DNA from 2 places in the Bradyrhizobium sp. 147 genome. Region 2 is predicted to be linked to the other one. Evidence: riboswitches for the same ligand, from Rfam matches in the RefSeq annotation. Region 2 holds a riboswitch; the other holds the start of a gene.
The links. Region 2 has a riboswitch for cobalamin ahead of IVA87_RS10595 (TonB-dependent receptor). Riboswitches for the same ligand answer to the same signal wherever they lie in the genome.

Region 1 (14,404 bases), on a different contig from region 2:
AGGGCCATTCTGCACATCAGAATACCGATTGACTCCTCGTGAGAACGCGAGCTACTCGGTTCCAGGTGCCAGAACAAGTTCTATGGAGCGAAACAATGGGGCAGCCGGGACTTGCCGTGGACTTGCACGAAGTCATGATTCGCTTTGGCGACTTCACGGCCGTCAAAAGCATGAACCTCCAGGTGGCCGAGACTGAATTCGTTGCAGTGGTGGGGCCGACCGGCTGCGGAAAATCCACCATTCTCAACACTGTCACCGGACTGCTGAAGCCCGCCGCCGGCGACGTTCGCATTTTCGGCAAGTCTCTTACGGGCCTGAACGGTCAGTCCGGCTACATGCTTCAACAGGAAGGGCTGCTGCCCTGGAAGACCGCCCAGGACAATGTCGGCCTCGGGCTCGTCTTTCAGGGCAGCTCGATCCCGAAAGCGCGCGAGCAGGCACGGCCCTGGCTCGCCAAGGTCGGATTGAAGGGATTCGAGAAGCGCTATCCGCATCAATTGTCCGGCGGCCAGCGCAAGCGCGTTGCGATGGCACAAACGCTGATCATGGAGCCCAAAATCGTTCTCATGGACGAGCCGTTCTCCGCGCTGGACGTTCACACACGCCGACTCATGCACCGCATCCTGCTCGACCTCTGGCAGGCGGACCGGCGCTCGCTCATCTTCATCACCCATGATCTCGATGAGGCGATCACGCTAGCGGACCGCGTCGTTGTGATGTCTGCCGGTCCCGCCAGCCGCATGGTTGCCGACGTCAGGATCACGCTGCCTCGTCCGCGCGATGTTTCTGCGCTGCAGACCACCGACGAATTCGTCGCGCTCTATCGTGAAATCTGGTCGCTGCTCGGCGCCGAAGTGGAGAAAAGCTATGTCACGCAGGGGTAGGGTCGCTCTCACGCAGTTCGCCATCCTCCTTGGCCTGATCCTGATCTGGGAATTGGGCGTGTGGGCCGGACTGATCGATCCCTTCTTCTTTCCGGCACCGTCGACACTTGTCGTAAGGATCGGGGAGTGGATGTCGATGGCGGACTTTTGGACCGATATTGGCATAACATTGCTGGAGACGGTCCTGTCGTTCCTGGCTGGCATCGGGATCGGCACAGCACTTGGTATCTGGCTGGGCTTAAGCCCGTTTGCTGCCGAAGTCGTTCAGCCCTTTATCAAGATGTTCAATGCAATCCCGCGGATCTTGCTTGGACCCATTTTCGTCATCTGGTTCGGATTGGGCCTCACCTCCAAGGTTGCGCTCGGCGTCACGCTGGTTCTATTCGTCGCATTCTTCAACACCTTCCAGGGCGTCCGCGAGGTCAATCCGGTCGTGCTGGCGAATGCCCGCCTGCTACGTGCATCGAAGTCCTCCCTGCTACGGCACGTCTACCTGCCGTCCGCCACGACGTGGATTTTGTCGAGCCTGCGGGTGTCAGTCGGCATGGCCGTGATGGGAGCCGTGGTCGCCGAATATCTCGGCTCGTCCGCAGGATTGGGGCACTTAATTGCGCAGGCCGAAGGCGTCCTCGATGCGACCGGAGTGTTCGCAGGAATTGTCGTTCTCGCCGCCTTCGTCGTTGTCCTCGATGCCATCGTCGACTGCGCGGAAAAGCGGCTCCTGGTCTGGCGGCCGGCGCCTGCGCACGAAAGCTGATCGTACGCTCTCCCATCAATCATGGAGGTTCGCATGCACGTTTCCATAAGACTGACGCCGGTCGTGGCGCTGGCCGCATTCTCGGTCATTTTGGCGCATGCCACCGAGCCCGAGAAAACAAAATTGAAGATCGCCGTGGGGTCACAGATCCTCAACTATATGCCTGTCGAAGTTGGAGTGAAGCTTGGCTCCTTTAAGGAAGAAGGCCTTGACGTTACCGTCGAGAACTTCCAGGCCGGTGGCTCAAAGGCTCTGCAGGCCCTGATCGGCGGCTCCGTCGACGGGACTATCGGCTTTTACGATCACACCATTCAGATGCAGGCGCAGGGTAAACAAATTTCCTGCGTGTTCCTGCTGAACGACATTCCCGGCGTCCTGCTCGGTGTCCGCAACGACCTCGCCGACAAGGTCAGAACCGCCGCCGACCTGAAGGGTCTCAGGCTCGGGATCACGGCGCCGGGGTCATCGACGGAGACTATGGCGCGTTACTACATCAAGAGATCAGGATTGGGTCCACGCGATGTCAACATCATTGCCGTCGGCAGCGGCGCACCGGGCATGGTGGCGCTTGAGGCCATGAACGTCGATGCCTTGGTCTATTTCGATCCCATCGCGACGCTTCTCGCGCGCAAGAAGAGCGCGACAGCGCTGTTCGATGCGCGCACGATCGAAGGCTCAAAGCAGGCCTTCGGCGGATCCTATCCGACCGCGTGTCTCTACCTTCAGCAGTCCTTCATCGATAAAAATCCCGAAACGGTCCAGCGCCTGGTCAACGCCTTGCTCAAAACTCACCGCTGGATCAACGCAACCCCGACGGAGCAGCTCGTCGATACGATTCCTCCTGGTTACAAGACTGACAATCGCGAGGTGAATATCGAAATCATGAACGCATCGAAAGCGCTGTTCTCGCCGACCGGGCAGATGGACATTGAGGCGGCCAAGGTCCCGCTGGCTGTCCTGAGCGACTCTGATCCAAAAATCGCTGCCGCAAAGATCGACTTGAACAAAACCTTCACCAATCGCTTCGCGGAACGCGCCGCTCAACAACTGAAATAGCTGCTCGCACACCAAGCCCTCACCATCGGATCACCTAAGGAAGGCTTCTTCAGATGTCTCTGCCGCTCACCGGCATCCGCGTCCTGGACCTGTCGAACGTGTTGGCCGGTCCGTTCTGCGGTTATCATCTCGCGCGTCTTGGCGCGGAGGTCATCAAAGTCGAAAATCCGAACGGCGGCGACCTCGCGCGGCGCCTCGGCGCCGATCCGCAAAGGGCAGAGCGCCTGCAGGGCCTCTCTTTTGTCGCGGTGAACGCCGGCAAGCAATCCGTGGCGCTGGACTTGAAGTCGGAATCGGGCCGCGAGGTATTCTTGCGGCTCGTCAAGGAAGCAGATGTGGTGCTCGAAAACTTCCGGCCGAAGGTGATGGAACGGCTTAGCCTAGGCTTTGATGTGCTCAGCAGGCAGAACCCGCGTCTGGTGTACTGCGCGATCTCCGGCTTTGGGCAGAGCGGGCCGTGGTCCGCCCGTCCTGCCTATGACCAGATCGTTCAGGGTCTGTCTGGTGCCATGAGCGTCACTGGCGATATGGCCTCGGCTCCCCTGCGCACGGGCTTTCCGATCTCCGACACGATTGCGGGACTGACTGCTGCCTTTGCCATCGCCGCGGCTCTGGTCGACCAGCGGTATAGCGGCCGCGGTCGGTTCATTGACGTGTCCCTGCTCGAAGCCACCGTCGCAGCGATGGGATGGGTCGTCTCCAACCACCTGAACGCTGGTGTCGAGCCGCAACCCATCGGCAACGAGAACTTCACCGCGGCTCCCTCCGGCACGTTCCGCACCGCAACAGGCCCGCTGAACATTTCCGCCAACGAGCAGAAGCAGTACCAAGCCCTATGCGACCTGATTGGCCGACCGGACCTGAAGACGGATCCACGCTTTGCTGGGCGCGAGATGCGCAAGGTCAATCGCGCAGCGCTGAACACGGAGTTGAACAAGGCGTTGGGTTGCAAGCCCGCTGACGAATGGGAGGCCCAAATGAATCTGGCTGGAGTCCCCGCAGGCTGCGTGCTGACGGTCTCGCAGGTTTTGCAGCAGCCACAGCTCCTCGAGCGCGGATTCGTCGAGACTTTGGCCCCAGAACAAGACGGTGCGCAGCCGTTACGAATCACGCGGCCGGGCTTCCGGCTGGATGAGGAGTTTTCGGTGCCTTCACCACCTGCGAGGCTCGGAGCAGACACCGAGCGATGGTTGCAGCGGCTCGGCTATTCGTATGCGGAGGTCGAGCAACTGGTCTCAAGCCGGGCCGTCGGGACACCAAAGCAAGGAGGGGCTGATTTCCGGCCCGTCTGCGTGGCCGCGGACGGACCAATATCATGATATTCGACGGCTTGCGGCGGTTGGCAATCGGCAGGTTGAAGGGGCGGAACCGGAAATGAGCGAAGAAGAATTGCGACAGCAAGCGGCCCGTTGGTGGCGAACCTCCATCTGCGACATCGCGCCCGGTCGCATCGCCTATCGGGGTTATCCAATCGAAGATTTGATCGGCCGGATTTCCTTTCCCGCCATGATCTGGCTGATGTTGCGCGGCGATCTGCCGACGCCAGCGCAGGAGCGGCTGCTGCAAGCTGCGCTGGTCGCGTCCGTTGACCATGGTCCGCACGCGCCCTCCATCGCAATTGCGCAAATGGCGGTGAGCTGCGGGCTGCCCCTGAACGGTGCGATGGCCTCGGCGATCAATACACTCGATGACGTGCACGGCGGAGCAGGGGAGCAGGCGGTCGAACTCTACGAAGATGTGCTGCGGAGGCGCGATGGCCTAGAGATAGGCGAGGCCGCGGCCGCCGCAATCGACCATTTCACCGCAAGGCGCGGCAAATATCTGCCCGGCTTCGGCCACCGGTTTCATCCGGTCGACCCGCGCGCGGCACCGCTATTGGCGCTGGTGGAAGACGCAGGTGCTGAGGGCAGTGTCAGCGGCGACTATGCCAAGGCCGCCCGCGCGATCGAGCGCGTAATGCAGCAGCGCAAGGGCAAACTCATCCCAGTGAACATTGATGGCGCGACCGCGGTCATTTATGGCGAGCTCGGCTTCGCGCCTCCGCTGGCGCGCGGCGTCTTCTGCCTGTCGCGCGCGGTCGGAATCCTGGCCCACGCCTGGGAACAGACCAGGCGCAAGGATCGTAACAAGGGGCCGATGCCCAAGCAGTTTGGCTACAAATATGAGGGACAGCCGCGCCGCACGCTGGGAGGCGCGTCATGATGTATCTCGACAAGCCGCCTCAGCTGGTTGAAACCCGCGTGTTCTCGTCGATGCCGGCGGAATTTCGTCGCCCTGGTGTTTCCTAGAAATGGGCGGATGCCAACCGCGGGGGCCATCCGGTGGATTGTTTCATCGAGGGGCCGTCGTTCGACAAGGCCGGGAATCTCTACGTCGTCGATATCCCGCGGCCGCATTTTTCCGGATTTCGCCCGGCGGCATCTGGTCTCTGATAATCGAATATGACGGCTGGCCGAATGGTCTGAAGATCGCACCTGATGGCCGGGAGCTGGTGGCCGATTAAATGAACGGCCCCATGGAGCTCGATCCGCAGCGGGATACTATCAGCCCGCTTCTGGGGCACCGCAATTCCGAGTCCTTCAGAGGCTGCAACGACCTGCATATCGCGACCAGCGGCGACATCTATTTCACCGATCAGGGGCAAACTGGATTGCACGATCCGACCGGCCGGGTGTTCCGACTGTGTTCTGACGGCCGGCTCGATTGCCTGATTTCGAACGGGTCAAGCCCGAACGGGCTGGTGCTCAGTCCCGACGAGGCCGTGTTGCTCGTTGCAATGACGCGCGACAACAGCATCTGGCGCGTGCCGCTGATGCGTGACGGTGGGGTTGGGAAGGTGGGACGGTTCAGCCTGTTCTTCGGGAACAGCGATCCTGACGGGCTGACGATGGATCAAAAAGGGCGGCTCTTTGTCGCGCACGCCTCCCTCGGCCACGTCTTCGTCATGGCGCCGAACGGCGAAACGATCGCCCGCATCAAGTCCTGCGCTGGCGCGACCTGCACGAACCTCCTATTGGAGGCGGCAAACGGCACATTGCTCATTACGGAATCCTCTACCGGATCAGTGTTGATGGCTGATCTCGCTCACTTTCCTTGAACGTTCGCCAGCAGGAGTGACAAGGTGGTACCGAATCCTTTTACGCGACGGTCCACCGAATCAAGATGCAGGAAGGAGCCCGGTAGATGATTGGCTTGCCAGTTGCCGAGGCATTGTACTTGGCGACGAATGGATCGCGTTTGTGTGCGGTGATCCGAAACCGGCGTCAGTAAGTCGCATTGTGTGGGAAGCACGAAAGAACGACTCGGCCATCGTTTGTAAGGCTGGGGTCGGGCTTCGCCCCCGAACGGGTCGCCGCCGACCTGGCTCCGCGCCTTTTAGCCGGGCAGGTTTCGGCTCGCGGTCCACGAGCCTTGAGAAGACCATGGTATCGCTTCGCACCATGAAGAACGATTTGATCGCTGATACCCGCCAAGAAGGTCGAAGAGGTAATCCGCTCGCAGTAGGAGTAAGCACCGCATCAGCGTCGAGGTTCTCGATCATCCTCGGCCGCGACGCACTGTCATAGCCTCTTGCGCGCGCGCAATCCTCCAACCCGATATCCCCTCTCCTCGTAGAAACGACGTACCCGTTGTAAAGCTGGATAGCCATCCGGGGGCAACGCAACCTCAATCATCTGCCAGCCTCGGCGCTTCGCCTCCGAATGTACCGCCTCGAGCAGATGCCGACCGTGGTCAGAGCTTCGGAAGTCGCGAGAATCCATAGCTCCTGAAGCACACCGTACGCTCCGGCTGCTCTCACGGCCTGTACGGCCGAGGTGGCTGGCAGCGACCCCTACAATCTGCCGGGTGGCTTGTTCCTCGACGACAAAAATGAAGCCTCTTCGGAATCCTGAATCAGGCGCAAAGCAGCCTGCTTCGCGCCTTCAAGGCTGAACTCTGGTCCGGGGCCACCTAATTCAGAAAGTAGCTTTCCGACGGCTTCTGCGATCGCGTTCTCATCTCCTGGCACGCCTTTGCGCAAAGCCGTGCCCCGTGGGGCAGGCCTTGCGCTTCAGCGCCAACACGAACACCCGTTAGTTAGATGAGGATATCCATGCTTCAGAAGGATACAGAAAACGCAACTGAGAGCAACTATCAAGCTCGATAGGGAATAGGACGTCCGCACTCGCTACAGCAACAGAGGTGAGGTAAGTGCAAGCTGTTGCCGTTCTCAGAATCGACTGCGGCTTGACCTGCTGCGAACTCATGATGGACTTCCTTCGATTGGAAAGGAAATCCACGAGACGGCACATTCGCGCGTGGGCAGGCCGGCCATGAAGATCAAACATTTCTTAAGAGTGATTTCCGATCATCACCCACGAGCGACTCGATTCAGTAGATCTTGCGGCATGGTAATTGCCGTGCCATAGGGCGCATCAGCTCCGCGCGTCCGAAGGTGAGATTCCCCACACTCGTGTGCGTCACTCGTACAAGGTTGCGCGAGGCGGGAGAGGTATCATACGCGTGCGCCCGACAAAATCGTCTGAACAACATCGCGAAAGATTTTGCACGCTAATGCACTATCTTAAGCTTACCTCGAAGAATCGAAAGATAATGGCAAGCACAGCTTGTTTACCTTCCCTCCTCGTTTAAGGGACCGTCACGGAACGGGAGTGGTTGCAATGGAGCATGGGCAGGCCGAACTAGTCGGAGGAAAACCTGTAATCTTCGGACAGCGTAAGGTGCGGCCGCGAGCGTGCGTGGCCGTCGGCAAGCGGCATCTGCGCGCCTTTCTTCGGGATGTGCTGGAGGATATGGGGTTTGTTATCAGCGAATGCGGGACTGCTGACGAGCTGTCGCACGTACTCGGCACGGACTTCCCTGATCTGATCCTGCTCGGCATTGGCTCGGATCGCATCGAGCCTGGACGATTGCTCGAGATACTCGTACGCGAAGGATTTGCAGGCGGAGTGCTGGCGTTCGGCGCCCGCGAGTCGATCATCATGACGGCAGTGCAGCAGGTCGGGGGCGAATATGGACTTGATATGCTGCCGCCGCTGAGGACGCCGTTTGCAGCCGAGACGCTGCGCGATCGGGTCGCCATGCTCTTGCCCAGAGAGCCGGCGCCCCGTCCCGCGGTCCATGTCGGGGAAGCCTTACACGCTGGCTGGCTTGAGCTCTGGTATGAGCCGAAGTTTGACGCGTGTACCCTCAGCCGCCGCGGCGCCGAGGCGCTTGTGCGAATGCGGCACCCGACCTGGGGCGTTGTTCCACCGGCCTATTTCATCGCGGAGGCTCACGATCCGCATTTCAGGGAGTTGTCGCAGTTCGTGATCGACCGCGCGATCAAAGATTGGCAGTATCTTCTGGAGCAGCAAACTTCGATCGATCTCTCCATCAATCTCCCGGCAGCATTCCTGATTGACCCGCAAGCGGTACGCGATCTCTGTCAGCGCATGCCCTCGCACCCCGCTTTCGGCGGCTTGACGATTGAAATCGATAGCGAGGAAGCGATCCAGAACCTAGATCTCCTGATCGAGGTCGCACGTGAGGTTCGCTTTCACAACATTGGCCTTGCAATCGACAATGTCGGCGCCAATTGGCCGCAGCTGATGGGGATGGAAAAATTCCCGTTCATGAAATTAAAAGTGGACCGGCAGTACGTCGCCGGTTGCGGAAATGGACCCCTGAAGCGAACGGTGTGCCGCCATATCGTCGATCTAGCCAAAGAGTACAGCGTGCGCACCGTCGCCGCAGGTGTGGAGAGCCACGCCGACCTGATCGCTGTGACCGAACTCGGATTCGACCTTGCGCAGGGCCATCTGTTCGGAAAGGCCATGCGGCTGAAGCAATTTGCACAGTCATCTTTCAGCCCTGTTCCACTTCGTCCAAAATAGTTGCATGAGGAGTGGCTGAGCAGAGCCAGGCAAAACGTACCAGCGCTCGCCCGCGCCGCCATGCCTACTCGGCACCAGGCATGCGGCTGACTGCAATTAAATCGGTCACTTTGCAAAGCCAGTAACGCTTCTCCCGGCGGAACTTCATTTCCCTCCGAAGCGATGCCGAAAGTTATTGTAGCACAAACCCTTTTTATCAGGCCTCCAGCGAGTCAATCCGCGGAGTTAACGTTGCAGCCGTGAGCGAGGCTTGCACAAAACCTCCAGTCAGGGCGTGTGACCGGAGGTTTGCCGAGATCCGGTGTAGACGTGCGTCGGCTCGCGGCTTTTAGTCGCGCCGCCGGTTTCGGAATCGTCGAGCGTCGCTTGGCCCCGCGCTGCCATGCAAGACAAACGACGGAAGCGCCCAGCGGTCGAGTCGCGAGTGACTCTCGGAGTAGGGCCTGAGGGCTCGCATAGCTTGAAATTGAAGTGGCCCGTTGCTGTCGCAGATGCAACATGGTCTCAGACCCGGGACAGCACCCCTGGGCAAATTGACCATCATTGAGCGCGTCTGTCCTTGGCACGGCATTTGAAAGGGATCGCCAATGGCATCGCTCGCCTAAGGAGTCGGAAGGCATGGCTTACAAGATCGTCGCTTCGCAATGCACCGTTTGTGGGGCATGTGAGTTCGAGTGTCCCAACGCGGCGATCAGCCTCAAGCGCGACATTTACGTTATCGATGCCAAAAAGTGTACGGAGTGCGAGGGCCATTCCGACACGCCGCAATGCGCGGTGGTCTGTCCGGTGCCTGACACCTGTGTCCAGTCTAAGACAGCATAAGCAGCCCGCGTCCAGAAGGCTTCACCGCTCGATTTTGCGAACGAAGTAATAGATGTCGCGCTTGAGAAGGCCGCCGACCGCGTGCGGCGCATCGAGTTCGATCAACATCGTTATGAGTTTAAGGCGCTGATCGACTCCGAGAAACCATCGAAGGGCTCTGTCAGAGAACACCGTCAAATTTGTCTCGAATAAGGACAAAGCCGCCTCGATGCTCCAGTCGCCGCGTTGGGGCTTATCGTCGCTGGCTGAGGAGACGAGGCGAGGTGGACGGGCGTCGACATCCCAAGATCGACTTGCAGGATATCTAAAGCTACGTCACGGCCGAAGCCGAAGAGACGGTCTCCACGCGCGACGAGATCGGTCCGGAGATCTTGAAGACATACGAGAAGCTCGGCATCCGCGCACCATGCACGAGTGCATGGAGCCTAGGGTCATAGCAGATCCCCGCCGCCCGCGCTCTCGCCGCTTACTCCAGTTTCGCAAGTCAGCGTGCATCCTGAGGTCCGGAACTGTTCCCGCGATGTCGCGCATGCCAACGTCCAGGCTGCACTACTCGCCAGCGGCGACGGAAACAACGAAGGCGCGCCAAAGTCGCTCAGCACGTAAGTGCTTGGCGCACCGAGGAGATCATCTTGACCAACGCCATGGAGGCGATCGAGCTCGCGGCTCGGCGCGGGGTCCGCCGTACACAGGCAGTCCGACCTGATCATCCGTGCGATCCTGGAGCAATCCCGGCCTTGGCAATTCCTAAGGAGCCTCATGGCGCTGTGTTCAAGCGGATGTCGGCCGAGCATGATCGCAACTTCCTCACGGGCGAGTTCGAGAAGCTGCTGACGGAAAAGAGCAGGCTTGTCGCGATCACGCAGATGTCGAAGCGCCCAGCGCATTCGTTCTGCTCGCGTTAGCTCACGACTACGCCAAGAGGGCGTTGAGCGGACGCATTCATAAGCGGAGGCTTCACAGATCCACGCGTTTTTACCAGGCCGGGAGTAAGACCGTTGTGCCCTACCTGGTACAGCTGGCAATCGCTTGGGCAATATCGCGGCAACACTTAGTAGGTTGACGGATCGATCCTCGTGCGTCTAATGCCAGCCGTCGTGGTCTTCGGATTTCGTTTGATCCGGAGCTAAGAGGGAAGCCGGTGCAATGCCGGCGCTGCCCCCGCAACTGTAAGCGGCGAGCCGATGTCCAACGAAGTCACTGAAGCCATGCGGCTTTGGGAAGGCCGGACAGCAGCGACGACCCGCGAGCCAGGAGACCTGCCTCGACAATATATCGTCCACGGGCGGGGTGTCCCGGTGTGCGCCAAGCAGCTGTCGCTCACGCGATATTCGCTGCACGCGTCCGCCATGGCCTTTGCCCCAATTATGGGGTCTGATCTATGTCTATTCTTTCGCTTCCCGTTGCCACATTGGGGACGTCACGCATCGGCCCACGACGCGAACTCAAGTTCGCGCTCGAGAGCTACTGGGCGGGAAACTCCAGCGAAGCCGAGCTCCTCGAGGCGGGGAGTGGACTTCGTGCCGCTAATTGGGCACGGCAGAAATCCTGCGGTGTGACGGTCATTCCTTCCAATGACTTCTCGCTCTACGACCAGGTGCTCGATACCAGCGTAATGGTCGGAGCCATTCCCGACGTCTACGGCTGGACCGAAGGTCCTGTGTCGCTCAAGACCTACTTCGCCATGGCACGTGGCGCTCAGGACGGTGATCACACTCAGCATGGGCCTGGCGTAGCAGCACAGGAAATGACGAAGTGGTTCGATACCAACTACCACTACATGGTGCCGGAATTTCACCAGGATCAGATCTTTAAGTATTCCTCTCGAAAGCCGATCGAGGAATATGAGGAGGCAAAAAGCCTCGGCTACCAAACGCGCCCCGTCTTAGTTGGCCCAGTCACTTTCCTGAAGCTCGGCAAAAGCGCAAATCCCGCATTCAATCCGCTGTCGCTGCTTGATAGGCTCCTCCCAGTCTATGTCGATGTTCTCCGCGAACTAGCCTCGCGCGGTGCGGAATGGGTTCAGCTCGACGAGCCATGCCTGGTGATGGACGTCGACGAAGCGTCGCGGGCGGCCGTCCGCCGGGCCTATGCTCATTTCGCAAAGCTTGTGCCGGCCCTTAAAATCATGTTGGCCACTTATTTCGGGGCTATCGGCGACAATCTTGAAACAGCCCTTGCCTTGCCCGTTGCCGGGCTTCATGTCGATCTGGTTCGGGCACCCGACCAATTGGACGCAATTGTCGCCACAGCCCGCAGAGATCTCGTGGTCTCGCTAGGCGTCGTTGATGGTCGCAACGTCTGGCGCTCCAATCTTGCGGCGCTGCTCGACCAACTTGCCCCTTTGGTCAAAAAGCTGGGTAGGGACCGTGTTCAGATTGCTCCTTCCTGCTCGCTGCTTCATGTTCCGATCGACATTGAGCTAGAGACCGATCTCGATCCCAATCTGAAGACGTGGCTGGCGTTCTCAGTTCAGAAGATCAAGGAACTTTCGATATTGGGCAAAGCGCTGGCCGGCCATGCTGCCGAGGTGGCCGATGAACTTGCGCTTTCCGAGGACGCCGCCGTGACCCGCGAAACATCGCCCGAGATCCACAATGCGAATGTCGCCGGACGAATGGCCGCGATCGACGATAGCATGCGTCGCCGTCGCAGTGCGTTCACCGAGCGTGCCGACGTCCAGCGGGCCGCGTTCGCATTGCCGATGTTTCCAACGACAACCATCGGATCCTTCCCGCAAACGGTCGACGTCCGGAATGCGCGTGCGGCTCATGCGCGGGGAGCGCTGAATGACGCGCAGTACGAGCAGCTTCTGAAAGCGGAGACAGCCCGTACCGTGCAGTGGCAGGAAGATATCGGCCTGGACGTGCTCGTACACGGTGAGTTCGAGCGCAATGACATGGTTCAATACTTTGCCGAGCAGCTGTTGGGATTCGCTTTCACCAAGCACGGCTGGGTTCAGTCTTATGGGTCGCGGTACGTTCGTCCGCCTATCCTGTTCGGAGATGTCTCCCGGCCGAAGCCGATGACCGTTGAATGGTGGCGCTACGCGCAGTCTCTGACCAAGAAACCCGTCAAGGCTATGCTGACCGGACCGGTGACGATCCTGAACTGGTCGTTTGTCCGCGACGACATCTCGCGGAGCGAGACATGCCGTCAGATCGCTCTTGCGATCCGAGATGAGGTGATCGATCTTGAGGCGGTTGGAGCGACTATGATCCAGATCGACGAGGCTGCGTTGCGGGAGGGATTGCCGCTACGCAAATCGCAGTGGAGGAACTATCTCGATTGGGCAGTGGACAGCTTCCGCGTTTGCTCGTCCGCTGTCGCCGACGGAACTCAGATCCATACCCACATGTGCTATTCCGAGTTCAACGAAATCATCGATGCGATCGCAGCAATGGATGCTGACGTCATTTCAATCGAGACGTCGCGTTCTAAGATGGAATTGCTCGAGGCCTTCAAGAGCTACAAATATCCCAACGAGATCGGGCCCGGCGTCTATGACATTCATTCACCGCGCATTCCCGCAGCGGCGGAAATCAAACAGCTGATTGTGTTGGCGCGGCAGCGAGTTTCCGATCGGCAGCTCTGGATCAATCCCGACTGCGGACTGAAAACTCGAAGCTGGGAGGAGGTGCGTCCCGCGCTCGTCAATATGGTGGCCGCCGCACGCGAGTTGCGGGCTGAGCCATGATGGTGCGGAGCGTTTCGCAAACGCGTTTGTGAACAAGATGCACGCGCTTTGGGGGCTTACGATGTCCTTGCGAGCTCCCAAAGTTCCCAGCGCCTCGGAATGCCGCCGGGCGTCGGCGGAGGCGGTCGCATACAGCCGGCGACAAGCTCGATTCTCGACCCGGCGGCCGACAGCATGCCGGCGACGTCCGATCAGGTCACATATTGCGACGTCATTAACGCTCCACGCGAAGCACAGCCCTACTTTTTCATTTATCCATCGCGTGGATGCGTCCCATCACAACAATCTATTTTACCGTCCTTACGGAACGTCATACGAAATTCGCGTCCTGGCACGCGCTCCGGGAAAGGTAATCGAGCGTTGTTGGTTTTTGGGGGGCGTGCCAAATGCTGCTGCGCGACGGCAAACTGCCGCTTGTGTTTCAGGGCACGGCAGCCAAACCGCTTGCGCGAAGGATCCCAGCTCGATCAAGGCACTGACGTCCCAACCGGACAGCGGGCGAGTGGTGGACAAGTCGTGAAGTTTCCGACAGGAGCGGAAGGCAAGCGGCTCCAGATTTCGCGCGGAGTGATATCCGTTTCTCCTTTTTTGACGGCGAATGCCCTCGCCGAAATCGATCGCCGGTAAGTCCTCCCTACCGACGAAAGCTGGTGCGATGCATAAAGCAGCGTCGTTCCTGCGTGACTTTCGCCCGGCCTCCGGAGGAGGCCGGGCTTTTTTTGGTGCGCCAGGCATGGCGCGGACCGCGTGACTGGCGCGATTCGACCGGAGTAGTTTCCGGTCCTGACTTGGAGGTCAGAGTCCTTTCCTGGGCACCACCGCTCTTTTAAGAGCCTGATATCCAAAGCAATTCAGCAAATTCAACGGCTTACCCGCTCCTCAGTGGTACAGAAGAGTGGTACAATGCCGTTAGCCATGTCGCGTCCGTGGAAGCACCCCAAAACTGGAATCTATCAGCTCCGGAAAGCCGTTCCGGAGGATCTGCGTAAGCTTGTTGGCAAGCGCGAGGAAAAGGTAAGCCTCCAGACCCGCGATCCTGCGGAGGCAAAGGTGCGGCATGCGAACGCGCTCGCCGAGCTAGAGGCTCGCTGGGCGAATTTGCGCGCGGGCCCGGTACCCCTGACCGAGCGAGAAGCGCACCGTTTCGCCACGGTCGCCCACGATCAATGGCTAGAGCAGTACAGGGACAATCCAAGCCAGCAGACCAACTGGGATACCGTGGCTGGCGATCGCCTATTTGGTCCCCCGCAGACCAGGAAAGAGATCCTGGCTGCCTCTCAGCGGGCGTTAGATGGTGCCCCAGAGCTGCCAG
Region 2 (14,608 bases):
GCAGGCGGCGTTGCCTTGAAGCTCGCCGTGGGGACCGTGCGCGAGCAGGGCATCGGCTCGTTCGCGACGCGCACGCTCGCCACCACCGGCCTCGTCTTCAGCTTCTTCCAGGTGCTGCCGCACTTCCCGGTTGGCGTCTCCGAGGTGCACTTCATCCTCGGCTCGACGCTGTTCCTGCTGTTCGGTGCTGCGCCCGCCGCCTTCGGCCTTGCGTTCGGGCTGCTGCTCCAGGGCGTCTTCTTCGTGCCGACCGACCTGCCGCAATACGGCATGAACATCACGACACTCCTGGTGCCGCTGTTCGCGATTCAGGCGCTGGCCACGCGGATCATTCCGCGCAACACCGCTTACGTCGATCTGCAATACCGCCAGGCGCTGGCGCTCTCGACCGCCTATCAGTCCGGCATCGTCGCCTGGGTGGCGTTCTGGGCCCTCTATGGCTCCGGCTTCGGCGCGACCAACCTCGCCAACATCGCGGCGTTTGCGGCATCCTATGCGCTGGTCATCGTGATCGAGCCGCTCGCCGATCTCGCGGTGCTGGCGCTGGCGAAGTCGCTGCGCGGTGTCACCGCGCCCGGCCTCGTCACGCCGCGCCTTCATAACGGCGCTTGAGAGACAAGCGAAGGGCGGCCGGTGCGGCCGCCCTTCGCGCTCGCGATGCTCACGCTTTCCTTAATAGGCATCGGTTGCGGCGATCCCGGGCAGCTCACGCGCGCCGCGGCCCGTGCCATCAACGCCGCCGATCTCGTCCTGATCCCGCGCAAGGGGACGGCGAAATCTGATCTCGCAGATCTCAGGCGGACGATCTGCGCGGATGTGCTCACCAGCGCGAGCACGCGCATCGCCGAGTTCGACTTGCCAGTGCGGGACACGACTGAGGCGGACTACCACAAGGGCGTGGACGATTGGCACGATGCCGTGGCGGCAACCTGGTCGCAAACCATCGCAAATCATCTCGGCGGCGAGGGCAAGGTCGCGCTGCTGATCTGGGGCGATCCTTCGCTGTACGATTCCTCGCTGCGCATTGCGCGGCGGCTCCATCCGTTGCCGACGATCGAGGTCGTGCCCGGCATCACCTCGATCCAGGCGCTGTGCGCCGCGCATGCGCTGCCGCTCAACGATATCGGCGAGCCATTCCTGGTCACGACGGGGCGGCGCTTGCGCGAAGGCGGCTGGCCACAAGGGGTCGATACCGTCGCTGTGATGCTCGACGGCGGCACGGCGTTCCAGTCGCTCGATCCGGCTGGTCTCCACATCTGGTGGGGCGCCTATCTTGGCATGCCCGATCAGATCGTCATGTCCGGTGCGCTGGCCGAAATCGGCCCGCGTATTGTCGCTGCGCGGCAGCAGGCGCGCCAGCGGCATGGCTGGATCATGGACAGCTACATTCTCAAGCGCACGCGTTAAGCGAGGCAGCATGCTCCCCGAATGGGTCTACCAAGAGTGTCCCGACATCTCCGCGATGCACCGCGAGGCAGCGATCGCGCGGCAGACGCAATTGACAAAGCCGACCGGCGCGCTCGGCCGGCTTGAGCAACTGGCGATCGAGCTTGCGGGCCTGCAAGCGACGGAATCTCCTCGCGCCGCGCGCGTGCCGATCATCGTCTTCGCCGGCGATCACGGCATCGTCGCGCAGGGCGTGTCTGCCTATCCGCAAGGAGTGACGATCGCGATGATGGCGAATTTTGCCTCCGGTGGCGCCGCGATCTCGGTGCTGGCGCGTGAGCTTGGTTCCAGCCTGGAGGTGGTCGACGCCGGAACGCTGGCGCAGGAACAGATGGCGGGCGTCGTCACCGACAAGCCGCGGAGCGGCACGCGCGATTTCAGCGTGGAAGCTGCACTCGAGCCTGCGGAACTGGCATTCGCCTTCGCAGCCGGGCAGCGCGCGGTTGCACGCGCGGAAGTCGGCCGGCCTGATCTGGTGATCTTCGGCGAGATGGGCATCGGCAACACCACGGTCTCGGCGGCCATTGCGGCGAGCCTGCTCGGCATCAGCGCCGAGGAGATCGCGGGCAGCGGCACCGGTATCGACGCGGCCGGCCGCGCGCACAAGGCGCGGGTGATCGATGCCGCGATTGCGCGCCATGGCATTGCGGGCGCTTCGTCCGAACACATCTTGTGTGCCGTCGGCGGTCTCGAGATCGCGGCGATCTGCGGCGCTATCATCGCGGCGGCGCAACGCCGCCTTCCCGTATTGATCGACGGCTTCATCGTGTCGGTCGCGGCGCTGGTGGCGGTGCAGATCAACCCCTCGTGCCGACCGTTCCTGCTGCCGTCGCATCAATCGGCGGAGCAGGGGCATCGGCTGGTGCTGCGTGCGCTGAACGTGCAGCCGCTGATCAGCCTCGATCTTCGGCTCGGTGAGGGCTCCGGCGCTGCGATCGCGTTGCCGCTGGTGCGGTCGGCTTGCGCGCTCCACAACGGCATGGCGACTTTTGCGCAAGCCAATGTGCCGGATCGCCCGGCCTGATCGGGCTCAGGCCATCCGCTGATTGACGGAGACGACGCGCCACCCAGTGGCGAGCCGGTCGATCCGGGTGAGCGACAGCGGATCGATCACGAAGCGCAAGGCGGCCTGCGGCGTCAGATCCAGCGCGATGCACAGCGCGGCGCGGATCGTGCCGGAATGCACGACGAGCGTTGCGGAGCCCGCGCTGATCCGCGAGAGCCCAAGCCGGACGCGCGCGACCTGATCCGCAAAGCTCTCGCCGCCCGGCGGACGTTCGCGCGCCGGATCGCTCCAGAATTGCGCATAGGCCTCGTCCCCGGCCGCGCCGATCTCGTCATGCCGACGCCCGGTCCATGCGCCGAAATCCTGTTCGCCGAATTCGGGGATCAGCTCGGGCGTGAGTCCCAGCGCATGCGCGGTCTCGATCGTGCGCCGCGCTGGGCTCGCATGGCTCGCCGCGCCTCTCGGCAGAGACTGCCGCAGCGCCTCTAGCTGCGCGCGATCGCGAAGATCGGCCGGCGCATCGGCGGCATGGATCGTCCCTGTGACGCCATCGACCGGCGCATGCCGTATCAGCCAAAGGAAGGTCTCGCCTTCCATGCTCGTCTCCAAGGAAGTTGGTTGCTGTGGCAATAACGCCGCAGCTTGCACATTGACTCTGTCTTGATCGTAATCCTAGATGCTGGCGACGGTTTCCCCGAGAGGGGATGAAAAGGGAATGCGGTGCGGGGAATTCGTCCCCAATGCCGCGGCTGCCCCCGCAACTGTAAGCGGTGAATCCTTCGTCAGAAGCCACTGGGTCCTCGGTCCCGGGAAGGCGACGAAGCGGTCACGACCCGCGAGCCAGGAGACCTGCCGTCAGCCGTGGTCACACGCGAAGATGTCGGTCGGGGAGTACAGACATTCGGCTTCATCGAAGGGCTGACAGGCCAAAGGTGAGACCTCGTTCGCTGTGACGTGCCACTGACGTCATACCGAGGTTTCGAAACCGTGTCTTCTCTCCGTTTTATACGACCGTACCGCTTCCTGCTTGCCTCCGCGGCGCTTACGTCACTGGCCGCCGTCGATGTATCTGCCGCCCTGGCGCAGCAGGTCCGCGAGTCGCTGCCGCCGGTCGAGGTGTCGCCCGCCCAATCCCGCAAGCAGGCCAAGCCGGCGGGCCGGGAGGCGCCAAGCGCCCGCCGTGCAACGGCGCGCAGGCCAGCGACTGCATCCACAGCGCCAAAGCCTGTCGTGCCGGCCGCCGCGGCACCAACGCCGCTCAACAGCAATGCCGTGGCTGAAAGCGCCTCGCGGCTCGGCCTCACCGTGCGTGAAACGCCGGCGACCGTCGAAGTCATCTCGGCCGAGACGATGCGCGAGCAGAGCTATCGCACTGTCTCCGAAGTGGCGCAGGGCGCGGTCGGCGTCACCTCCGGCGACAATCCGGCTGAACCTTCAGCCTTCTCCATGCGCGGCTTCACCAACAGCCAGATCAACACGCTCTACAACGGCATCAAGATCGGTCCGCAGAACATGACCTCGCGGATCGTAGACACCACCAATCTGGAGGCTGTTGAATTCCTGAAAGGTCCGGCCTCGCTGATATCAGGCGAGGGCGCTGCCGGCGGCGCCATCAACTTCGTCACCAAGCAGCCGCATACAGGACTGGTCCGGAACGAGGCTGATTTCTCTTGGGATTCCCTGAACTCGTTCCGCGTTCACTACGGCTCGGGCGGCAGCACCAACGTGCAGGGCCTGGACTATCGCGTCGACATCAGCCGTTCCACCCTCAACGGCTTTGCCGACGACACCAACGTCAAGACGTTCGGCACGTCCGGCCAGCTCAATTACCGCATCTCGGACAGACTCAAGATCTGGGGCGCAATCGAATACAGGGAGGATCGCTCCAAAGCCTACTGGGGCGCGCCGCTGGTGCCGATCGCCTTCAGCGGCTCGCACGCGACGACGGGGATCGTCTCCGGCAATTACGTCTCCAACTACAACGGAAGCAATCTCGGCGCCGTCACCATTGACGACCGCACCTTCAACACCAATTACAACGTCCTCGACAATCGCAACGCCGCGCAGGAGGTGTGGCTGCGCGGTGGCTTCGAGCTGAAGCTCGCGCCGGACCTGACGCTGAAGAGCCAGGCCTATGGCTACGGTGCAGAACGGACCTGGTTCAACAACGAGATCGAGGCGTTCAATTCCACGACGAACATGGTCGATCGTGAACGCTTCTATGTCGCGCACAGCCAGCGGCTGGTGGGCAACATCACCGACCTGATCTGGGACACGAACATTGCAGGCTTCGACAACCGGCTGGTCACGACGTTGTCGTCAAGCTATCTCGATTTCGTCAGGCCGGGTGCGGCAAACTTCCCAGGCGATTCCGTTTCGCTGGTCAATCCCGACCGCGGCTTTTACGGCCCGCTCACGATCCAGCAGCAAACCGCGCGCATCGACAACGAGGCGCTGTCGTTCGAGGACCGGCTGAAGCTGACACGTACCTTCGCACTGGTCGGCGGCCTGCGCGTCGAGCATATCGGGCTCGACCGCAACTCGACCGATAAGAACGGCCTGGAGAAGGCTGGCTTTCCGTTCACGAAAGACTGGGCGCCGGTCACCGGTCGCATCGGCTACACCTGGGAGGCCGTGCCCGGTCTGACCTTCTTCAGCCAGTACGCCACCGGCGCCGATGTCTCCGCCACCAACATCTTTCTGCTCGGGCCGACCCAGCCGCTCGAACTGACGACCGCGCGCACTTATGAGACCGGCGTCAAGCATCTGTTCTGGGACAACAGGGCGGAATGGTCGTTTTCCGCCTACGACATCGTGCGCAAGAACGTCTACGCCGCGGCCGGCGGCATGCAGTTGAATATCGCCGGACGACAGGAGTCGAAGGGCGTGGAGCTCGCGGCGTCCGTGCGCCCGATCGAGCCCCTGCGTCTCTGGGGAAACATCGCCTATGTCGATGCTCGCTACGCCGACTACAATTTCGTGGGCGGCTCGTTCACCGGCAATATGCCGCCGAACGTGCCGCGCATCGTGGCCAACGCCGGCGCGTCGTATCGGTTCTTCACGCCCTGGCAGGTGGAGCTCGGCATCACCGGCCGTCACGTTGGCGACCGCTACAACACCGATGCCAACGTGGTGACGATGAAGGCCTACACTGTGGCCGACGTCTATGCCTTCGTCGACATCCCCAAGACGGTGTTCAATGCGGTCGACCAGGCTCGCTTGATCTTCCGCGTCCGCAATATAACCGACAAGCGGTTTGCGATCTGGGGCGATCCGTTCTACCCCGACCAAATCCTGCTCGGCGCGCCGCGGACCTACGAAATCTCCGCGGCGTTCAAATGGTGAGGTGTTAGACGGATGATGAGTGCGATCGTCCTGCTGCACCGCTGGCTCGGGATCGCCTTCTGCCTGCTGTTCGCGATGTGGTTCGCGACCGGGATCGTGATGCACTTCGTTCCGTTCCCGTCATTGACGGAGGCGGAACGCTTTGCCGGACTCGTGCCGCTGGATCGCGAAGAGACGAGAATACCGGTTGCCGGCGCCGTTGCCGCGAGCGGAATCGCGGATGCCACGCGCGTTCGGCTGATCCAGCGAAGCGACGGCGCGGTTTACATCGTCTCGGGTCCATCGCGTCAGCGCGCAATCCGCGCGGCCGACGGGAACGACGCGTCGGTGAAATCCGCCGATGTCGCACTGGCTATTGCGCAGGCTCATGCGCGCCAGCGCGAGATCGATGCCTCGCATGCGAGGATTGTCGGCCGTGCGGATGTCGATCAGTGGAGCGTACCGAACGGATTTGATCGCCATCGACCCTTGTTTCGCGTGGCCCTCGGTGTCGCCGCCGGGACAGAAGTCTACGTCTCGTCGCTCACCGGTGAGATCGTCCTGGATACGACACGGCGCGAGCGCGGCTGGAATCTTGTCGGCAGTGTGCTGCACTGGATCTATCCGACCGTTCTGAGAAGCAACTGGGCGCTGTGGGATCGGCTGGTGTGGTCGCTATCGTTGCTGGCTCTGATCGCGGCTGTACTGGGCGCGGTGCTCGGGATTGTGCGGATCAGGATTGGCAAGAGGCAAATCTCGTCGCCTTACCGTGGCTGGCACGCCTTGCATCACTTGATCGGCTTGGCAGCGACGGTCTTCGTGCTGACCTGGATCTGCAGTGGCTGGCTCTCGATGGACCACGGCCGACTGTTCTCGCGCGGGCAGTTGACCCCGACAGAGGCCGGCCTAGTGAACGCAGCGCCGGATTGGCGGGACGCTTCATCGCTCGATGGCTGGCCGATATCTTCTTTGGCTCGCGAGGCCGAATGGTTCGCCTTCAACGGCAATGTCTATCGGCGCGATCGGGTGGCGCTCGGCCGTCAGACGTTGATCAGGAGAGGGGATGGGCCGCGCGATGGACCGGCGGGATTCCTTGACGTGCACGAGATTCAGGGGCTGACCGGGCGCTTTGCAGACGGCTGCGCTCCACCATCCGTCCTTCCTGACAACGACGACTATCCCGCCCGATCCATGATGCCGGGTGCACCGGTCTACCGCTCGTTCTGCGGCGAGGACTGGTTCGACGTCGATGGCGCCGACGGCGGCGTGCTGCAAAGATTGGATCCGTCGCGGCGCGCCTACCGCTGGCTTTACGGCGCACTGCACACGCTCGACTTCCCGGTCCTGCTCTCGCATCCGCGGTTGCGCGACGTCGTGACCGTCGGGCTCTGTGCCCTCGGGCTGGTGTTCTCCCTCACCGGCATCGTCATCGGCTGGCGGCGCTTGCGGTCCTCGCTGGCAGCCTGAACTAAGGCGCAAGGGCGCCTCGATACGGCAGGGATCTGCAGATCAGCGGTGCGTGGGCTGCGCACGATGCGCCGTGTCGCGGCGGCGCCTGCCAGGACGCGCGAAGTCCGATCCAGATCCCGCTGGCGAAGGCGCGGTTAGTGGCATACCATTTGCACGCCAATGGGCTCTGGTTTCACCTGCCCTTGGCCAATGACGGCCGGCATCACGGCAATACTGGGAGGACTTCATGGATCGCAGGACCGTATTGAAGGGACTGGCTGGTGCGGGCGGTCTGGCGTTGACGGGTGGCCTTTCGGCCCCCGCTCTGTCGCAAGGTTCGGCGGCGCGCACCCTGCGCTTCGTGCCGCAGGCAAACCTCGCCAATTTCGATCCGATCTGGGGCACTCAATATGTCGTGCGCAACGCTGGCGCGATGGTCTGGGACACGCTCTACGGCATCGATTCCTCGCTCCAGCCGCAGCGGCAAATGGTTGAGTCCGAGGAAGTGACGGACGACGGTACGACGTGGACGTTTCGCTTAAGGCCTGGCCTCAAGTTCCACGACGGCGAGCCGGTGCTGAGCAAGGACGTCGTCGCGAGCCTTTCCCGCTGGGCGGCCCGCGATCCCATGGGCCTCATGATCAAGGCGCTCCAGCAGGAACTCACCGCCGTTGACGACCGCACCTTCAAATGGGTGCTGAAGCAGCCCTATCCGAAGATGCTTTACGCGCTGGCGAAGAACAATTCGCCTTGCTCCTTCATCATGCCGGAGCGCATCGCGCAGACCGATCCGTTCAAGCAGATCACGGATTACGTCGGCTCCGGTCCGATGAAGTTCGTCAAGGGCGAATGGGTGCCCGGCGCGAAAGCGGTGTTCGATAAGTTCGCCGACTACGTGCCGCGGCAGGAGAAGGCATCCTGGCTTGCCGGCGGCAAGCAGATCCTGGTCGATCGCGTGGAGTGGGTGGTGATGCCGGATCCGGCCACCGCGGCCGCCGCGTTGCAGAACGGCGAGGTCGACTGGTGGGAGAGCCCGATCGCCGACCTCGTTCCGGTCCTGAAGAAAAACAAGAACATCAGCGTCGATATCGGCGATCCCCTTGGCAATATCGGGTCGTTCCGCATGAATCACCTCTTTGCGCCCTTCAACGATGTGCGGGCGCGCCGTGCCGTGCTGATGGCGCTGAGCCAGGAAGATTATATGCGCGCGATCGTCGGCGACGACACTGCGCTCTGGAAACCGCTGCCCGGCTTCTTCACGCCGGATACGCCGCTCTACAGCGAAACCGGCGGCGAGATCCTGAAAGGCAAGCGCGATTTCGATGCGGCCAAGAAGCTGCTCGCCGAGAGCGGCTATTCCGGCCAGCCGGTGACCTGCCTGGTCGCGCAGGATCAGCCGATCACGAAGGCGCAAGGAGACGTCACGGCGGACCTCCTGAAGAAACTTGGCATGAATGTCGACTTCGTTGCCACCGATTGGGGCACGGTCGGCTCGCGCCGTGCGCAGAAGACGCCGCCCGGCCAGGGCGGCTGGAACATGTTCCACACCTGGCATGCGGGTGCGGATTGCATCAATCCGGCCCCCTACACCGCCATTCGCGCCAATGGCGACAAGGCCTGGTTCGGCTGGCCGAGCAGCCCCGGCACCGAAAAAGAGGTCACGGCCTGGTTCGACGCCAAGAACATCGATGAGGAGAAGGCTGCGGTCGCCCGCCTCAACAAGGCGGCGCTCGAGGACGTCGTCTATGCGCCGACGGGATTCTTCCTGAGTTACACGGCGTGGCGCAAGAACGTCTCCGGCATCACCAAGGGGCCGCTGCCGTTCTTCTGGGGCGTGTCGAAGTCCGCATGATCCTGCGTTGAGGCCAGATGCTCTCGTACATCCTCCGTCGCATCGTCGCAACACTTCCGGTGATGGCGATCGTCGCGCTGTTCGTGTTCAGCCTGCTCTACATCGCGCCGGGTGATCCCGCCGTGGTGATCGCGGGCGACCAGGCGAGCCCGGAGGATGTCGAGCGCATCCGCCAGAGCCTCGGCCTCGATCGTCCCTTCCTGGTCCAGTTCGGAAGCTGGGTCTGGCGAATCCTGCACGGCGATCTCGGCACCTCGATCTTCACCAATCTGCCGGTGTCGGCGCTGATCGGCCAGCGCCTCGGACCGACGCTGTCACTGATGATGGTCACCCTGCTGCTCACGATCGTGGTCGCGGTGCCGCTCGGCGTGGTGGCGGCGTGGAAGGCTGGCAGCCTGATCGACCGCGTGATCATGGGCTTTGCCGTGTTCGGCTTCTCGCTGCCCGTCTTCGTGGTCGGCTACATGCTCGCCTACGTCTTCGCGCTCGAGTTGGAATGGCTGCCGGTGCAGGGGTATACGCCGCTCGCGCAAGGCTTCTGGCCGTGGCTCGAGAACCTGATCCTGCCGGCGATCGCGCTCGGCTGCGTCTACATTGCGCTGATCGCGCGCATCACCCGCGCCACCATGCTCGAAGTCTTGCAGCAGGATTATATCCGCACCGCCCGCGCCAAGGGCCTCGGGCAGGGCGGCATCCTGTTTATTCACGCGCTGAAGAACGCGGCGGTTCCGATCGTGACCGTGATCGGAATCGGCATCGCACTCCTGATCGGCGGCGCGGTGGTCACGGAGAGCGTGTTCGCGATCCCCGGTCTCGGCCGGCTCACGATCGACGCGATCTTGCGCCGCGACTATCCCGTCATCCAGGGCATCGTGCTGCTGTTCAGCTTCGTCTACGTCCTCGTCAATCTGATGATCGACGTCATCTACACGCTCGTTGACCCGAGGATACGCTATTGACCGATACCACCGTCGATCCGCAATCGCTTCCCGCTGGCTTCGTCGTCGCGCCACAACTACCCGAGATCCTGCGGCCGGTCAGGATCCGGCTCGGTTTCATCGGGTTCTTGCGCGGCCATCCGACAGTCGCGATCGGCGGCGCGCTGCTGCTGACGCTGGTCCTGATCGCGATCTTTGCGCCCTATCTCGGAACAGTCGACCCGACCGCGCTTGCGCCGGCCAAGCGCACGCGGGCGCCGTCGGCCGATTTCTGGTTCGGCACCGACGTGCTCGGCCGCGACATCTATTCGCGCGTGCTGTTTGGCGCGCGGGTCTCGCTCACGGTCGGGCTTTCAGTTGCGATCTTCGCATCCGCGGCCGGCCTTGCCATCGGCATGGTTTCCGGCTTTATCCGCTGGGCCGACGGCATCCTAATGCGCTTCATGGACGGTCTGATGTCGATCCCGCCGATCCTGCTTGCGATCGCGCTGATGGCGCTAACCCGCGGCAGCGTCGGCAACGTCATCCTGGCCATCACCATCGCCGAAATCCCGCGCGTTTCGCGCCTCGTGCGCAGCGTGGTGCTGTCGTTGCGCGAGCAGCCCTATGTGGACGCAGCCGTGGCCTGCGGCACGCGCACGCCGATGATCATCTTGCGCCACATCCTGCCCAACACGGTGGCCCCGATGCTGGTGCAGGCGACCTATATCTGCGCCAGCGCCATGATCACGGAGGCGATTCTGTCCTTCATCGGCGCAGGGACGCCGCCGACTATTCCGTCCTGGGGCAACATCATGGCCGAGGGCCGCGCGCTGTGGCAGGTCAAGCCCTATATCGTGTTCTTTCCGGCTGCATTCCTGTCGGTCACCGTGCTCGCCGTGAACCTGCTTGGCGACGGTCTTCGCGATGCGCTCGATCCGCGCATGGCCAAGAGCCTTTGAAGAGGGGCTGATCGCGATGCCACTGCTCGAAGTCGAGAACCTCCAGACCCATTTCCGCACCCCCGGCGGCATCAACCGCGCGGTGGACGGCGTGTCCTTCCATGTCAACGAGGGCGAGACGCTCGCGATCGTCGGCGAGTCTGGCTGCGGCAAGTCAGTGACGTCGATGTCGCTGATGCGGCTGATCCCGGAGCCGCCGGGCCGGATCGCAGGCGCCATCCGCTTTGCGGGCAGGGACCTGCTGCAACTGTCCGATCGCGAGATGCGCGCCATCCGCGGCAACGACATCTCGATGATCTTCCAGGAGCCGATGACGAGCCTGAACCCGGTCCTCACCGTCGGCCGCCAGATCCGCGAGACCTTGATGATTCATCAGGGCCTGGACAAGCAGGCCGCCGAGACGCACGCCATCGAGATGCTGACGCTGGTCGGCATTCCCGAGCCGAAGCGCCGCGTGCGCGAATATCCGCACCAGCTCTCCGGCGGCATGCGCCAGCGCGTCATGATCGCCATCGCGCTCGCCTGTAATCCGAAGCTTCTCATCGCGGATGAGCCGACTACCGCTCTCGACGTGACCATCCAGGCACAGATCCTGAAACTGATGTTGGATCTGAAGCGCAGGGTCGGCGCAGCCATCATCCTGATCACGCACGATCTCGGCGTCGTCGCCGAAATCGCCGAACGCGTCATGGTTATGTACGCCGGCTGCAAGGTCGAGGAGGCGCCTGTAGCCCAACTGTTCCGTTCGCCGCGCCATCCCTATACGCAAGGCCTGCTCGGCGCGGTGCCGCGGCTCGGCTCCTCGCTGACCGGCACTGCGAGACGACTGGCCGAGATTCCCGGGCAGGTGCCTGACCTGCGCAAGCGGATCACCGGCTGCGTCTTTGCCGGACGCTGTGCGCTTGCGACCGACCTCTGCCGGCAATATGCGCCGGGGCTCGAAGAGAAGGGGCCCCGTCATATCGCCGCCTGCCACTATGCGGCCAAGGGAGCCGTCGCGGCATGAGTGCTCCGCTGCTCCAGGTCAACGACCTCAAGAAGCATTTTCCGGTCAAGACCGGCTTGTTCGGCCGCAAGTCCGAACGGGTCTATGCGGTGGACGGCGTGTCGTTCGAGATCGCGCGCGGCGAGACGCTGTCGCTGGTCGGCGAATCCGGCTGCGGCAAGTCGACGGTCGGTCGCGCCATCCTGCGGCTGTTCGACATCACCGCGGGGCAGGTGATCCTCGACGGCCAGAGGATTGACGATGCCGCGTCGAGCACGATGCGTGAGATGCGCCGCCGCGTGCAGGTGGTGTTCCAGGATCCGTTCTCGAGTCTCAATCCGCGCATGCGCGTGCGCGACATCCTGGCCGAACCGATCCGCAATTTCGGCCTCGCCAAATCCGCGCAAGACCTCGAGCTGCGCGTCACCACGCTGATGGACACGGTCCGCCTGCCGCGCGAGGCGCTGAATCGCAGGCCTCACGAGTTCTCCGGCGGCCAGCGCCAGCGCATCGGTATCGCGCGGGCGCTCGCGGCCGAGCCCGAGTTGATCGTCTGCGACGAGGCGGTCTCGGCGCTCGACGTCTCGGTCAAGGCGCAGATCGTCAATCTGCTTCAGGATCTGCAGCACGAGTTCGGCCTTGCGCTCTTGTTCATCAGCCACGATCTCGCGATCGTCGAGCACATGACCCACCGCGTTGCAGTGATGTATCTCGGCAAGATCGTCGAGGTGGCGCCGCGCCGCGAGATATTTGCCGCGCCAAAGCACCCCTATACCAAGGCGCTGCTTTCGGCAGTGCCGCTGCCGGAGCCAGGCGCCCAGCGCAATCCGATCATCCTTACGGGCGACGTGCCGAGCCCGATCAATCCGCCGCGCGGATGCCGCTTCCACACCCGCTGTCCCTTCGTCTTCGACCGCTGCCGGACCGAGGAGCCGACGCTTCGCGCGACGGACGCCGAGCAGTGGGTGGCCTGTCACCTCGAAGACGCGCCGTAGCGCCTCAACCCTGGCGGCGCAGGAAGCCCGTAATCGTCACCTTCTCCCAGATGCCGGCGGCGGCAAAGGGATCGGCGCGGTTGAAGGCCTCGACGTCGGCGCGACCTGCCGCCTCGATCAGGAACAGGCTGCCGATCATGGTCGCGCCGTCGTCGGCGACGAGCGGTCCCGACATCACGATCTTGACGCCGAAGCGCGAGGTGTCGCTGAGGAAAGCCTTGTGGGCGTCGTAATTGGCGAGCCTGGTCGGCAGCGCGCCGGCGCGGTCGAGGGCGTGAATGGCGAACAGCATGGAGAGATCCGTTTCTTGGGACGGCCGCGAGGAGGCGGCCGTCCGGGCCTGTCGTGAGCGGTTGGTCTACTTCGCGCTGAGCTTGCCGGCCTCCTCGAAGGTCGGACATTTGCGCTGCTCAAGCGGCACGTCGAACGGCTGGTAATTGTCCTTGGTGATCACGGTCGGCTTCAGCACGATCTCGGCGATGACGGGCTCGTTGCGCAAGGCGCGGATGGCCATCATGGTGCCGAGGCAGCCTTGGGCAAATCCGTTGTAATCCCCACTTGCCAGCAGCTTGCCGGACTTGATCGCGTCGATCGCCTCCTTGGTGCCGTTGATGCCGATCACCTGCGCCTTGCGGTTGGCGCCGTCGAGCGCCTCGATCGCGCCGACCGCCATGGCATCGTTGGCGGCGAGCACGCCGTCGATCTGTGAATTCGACTGCATCAGATTCTCCATCACCTGGAGCGCCTGGAGCCGCTGGTAATTGCCCGGCTGCGAGGCGAGCAGCTTGGCCCCCGGGCTTTCCTTCAGCGCGTCGTTGAAGCCGCGGACCCGGTCGACATTGGTCAGCGAGCCCTTGACGCCTTCGATGATGACGATATTGCCCTTGCCGCCGAGCGTCTTGAGCAGGAAGCGCGCAGTCTCGAGCCCGAGGCTGTAATCGTCGGCGCCGACGAAGGAGAGGAACTTGCCGCCCGCGGAACGATCGGTGATGTTGACGACGGGGATCTTTGCCTCATTGATCTTCTCGACACCGGGCACCATCGCCTTGTAATCGACCGGCGTGAAGACGATCGCGCTCGGCTTCTTCACCACGACGTCCTCGATCTGGCTGAGCTGCTCGGGGATCGAGTCCGGCTTGGTCGGGATGTAGTGAAGCGTCTTCGCGTTCAGCGTCTTCGCCATATTGTCGGCGCCGACCCGAACCGTCTGGAAGAACGGGTTGGTCTGGTTCTTGGTGAAGACGGCGATGGTCTCGCCGTCGGCGCGTGCTTGCGTGGTGAACGCGGCCGCCATTAGCAGCGGTAGCGCCAGATAGCCCAGTTTCTGCTTCATGTTGCCTCCATCCCTCATTTTGCTTGTTGGAACCTCAAAAGCTCATTGCGTGCGGCGGCGGGTCTTCATGTCGAGCCAGACCGCGAGAATGACGATGATGCCGGTCACGAGCGGCTGCCAGTTGGCGCTGACCGAGAGCAGGTTCATGCCGTTCAGCACCAGCGTCAGGATCAGTGCGCCGATGAACGTGCCGAACACCGTGCCAACGCCGCCGAACAGCGAGGTGCCGCCGATCAGCACGGCCGCGATCGCGGGCAAGGTCAGGCTCTCGCCGATATCGGCCTCGGCCGAGTTCAGCCGCGACAGGAAGATGATCGAGGCAAGTCCCGCCATGGTGCC

Region 1: another riboswitch for cobalamin. It lies ahead of metE (5-methyltetrahydropteroyltriglutamate--homocysteine S-methyltransferase); the one in region 2 lies ahead of IVA87_RS10595 (TonB-dependent receptor).

Annotation. Positions count from the first base shown of each region.
Region 1 covers NZ_JADPKL010000137.1:26,048-40,451, reverse strand. Annotated here, with positions in the region: gene IVA87_RS32005 (ABC transporter ATP-binding protein) at 96-884, shown strand; gene IVA87_RS32000 (ABC transporter permease) at 868-1,641, shown strand; gene IVA87_RS31995 (ABC transporter substrate-binding protein) at 1,675-2,697, shown strand; gene IVA87_RS31990 (CoA transferase) at 2,751-4,016, shown strand; gene IVA87_RS31985 (citryl-CoA lyase) at 4,072-4,899, shown strand; partial or broken gene IVA87_RS31980 (SMP-30/gluconolactonase/LRE family protein) at 4,896-5,794, shown strand; gene IVA87_RS31975 (EAL domain-containing response regulator) at 7,359-8,573, shown strand; gene IVA87_RS31970 (4Fe-4S binding protein) at 9,192-9,395, shown strand; gene IVA87_RS31965 (hypothetical protein) at 9,417-9,572, opposite strand; gene IVA87_RS31960 (hypothetical protein) at 10,028-10,300, shown strand; cobalamin riboswitch at 10,477-10,677, shown strand; gene metE (5-methyltetrahydropteroyltriglutamate--homocysteine S-methyltransferase) at 10,777-13,092, shown strand; gene IVA87_RS31950 (DUF6538 domain-containing protein) at 13,996-14,404, shown strand, end outside.
Region 2 covers NZ_JADPKL010000042.1:265,639-280,246, forward strand. Annotated here, with positions in the region: gene IVA87_RS10575 (energy-coupling factor ABC transporter permease) at 1-612, shown strand, start outside; gene cobF (precorrin-6A synthase (deacetylating)) at 658-1,407, shown strand; gene cobT (nicotinate-nucleotide--dimethylbenzimidazole phosphoribosyltransferase) at 1,418-2,470, shown strand; gene IVA87_RS10590 (histidine phosphatase family protein) at 2,477-3,049, opposite strand; cobalamin riboswitch at 3,122-3,324, shown strand; gene IVA87_RS10595 (TonB-dependent receptor) at 3,440-5,797, shown strand; gene IVA87_RS10600 (PepSY domain-containing protein) at 5,810-7,243, shown strand; gene IVA87_RS10605 (ABC transporter substrate-binding protein) at 7,473-9,077, shown strand; gene IVA87_RS10610 (ABC transporter permease) at 9,095-10,036, shown strand; gene IVA87_RS10615 (ABC transporter permease) at 10,033-10,956, shown strand; gene IVA87_RS10620 (ABC transporter ATP-binding protein) at 10,973-11,962, shown strand; gene IVA87_RS10625 (oligopeptide/dipeptide ABC transporter ATP-binding protein) at 11,959-12,936, shown strand; gene IVA87_RS10630 (YciI family protein) at 12,941-13,228, opposite strand; gene IVA87_RS10635 (sugar ABC transporter substrate-binding protein) at 13,295-14,269, opposite strand; gene IVA87_RS10640 (ABC transporter permease) at 14,312-14,608, opposite strand, start outside.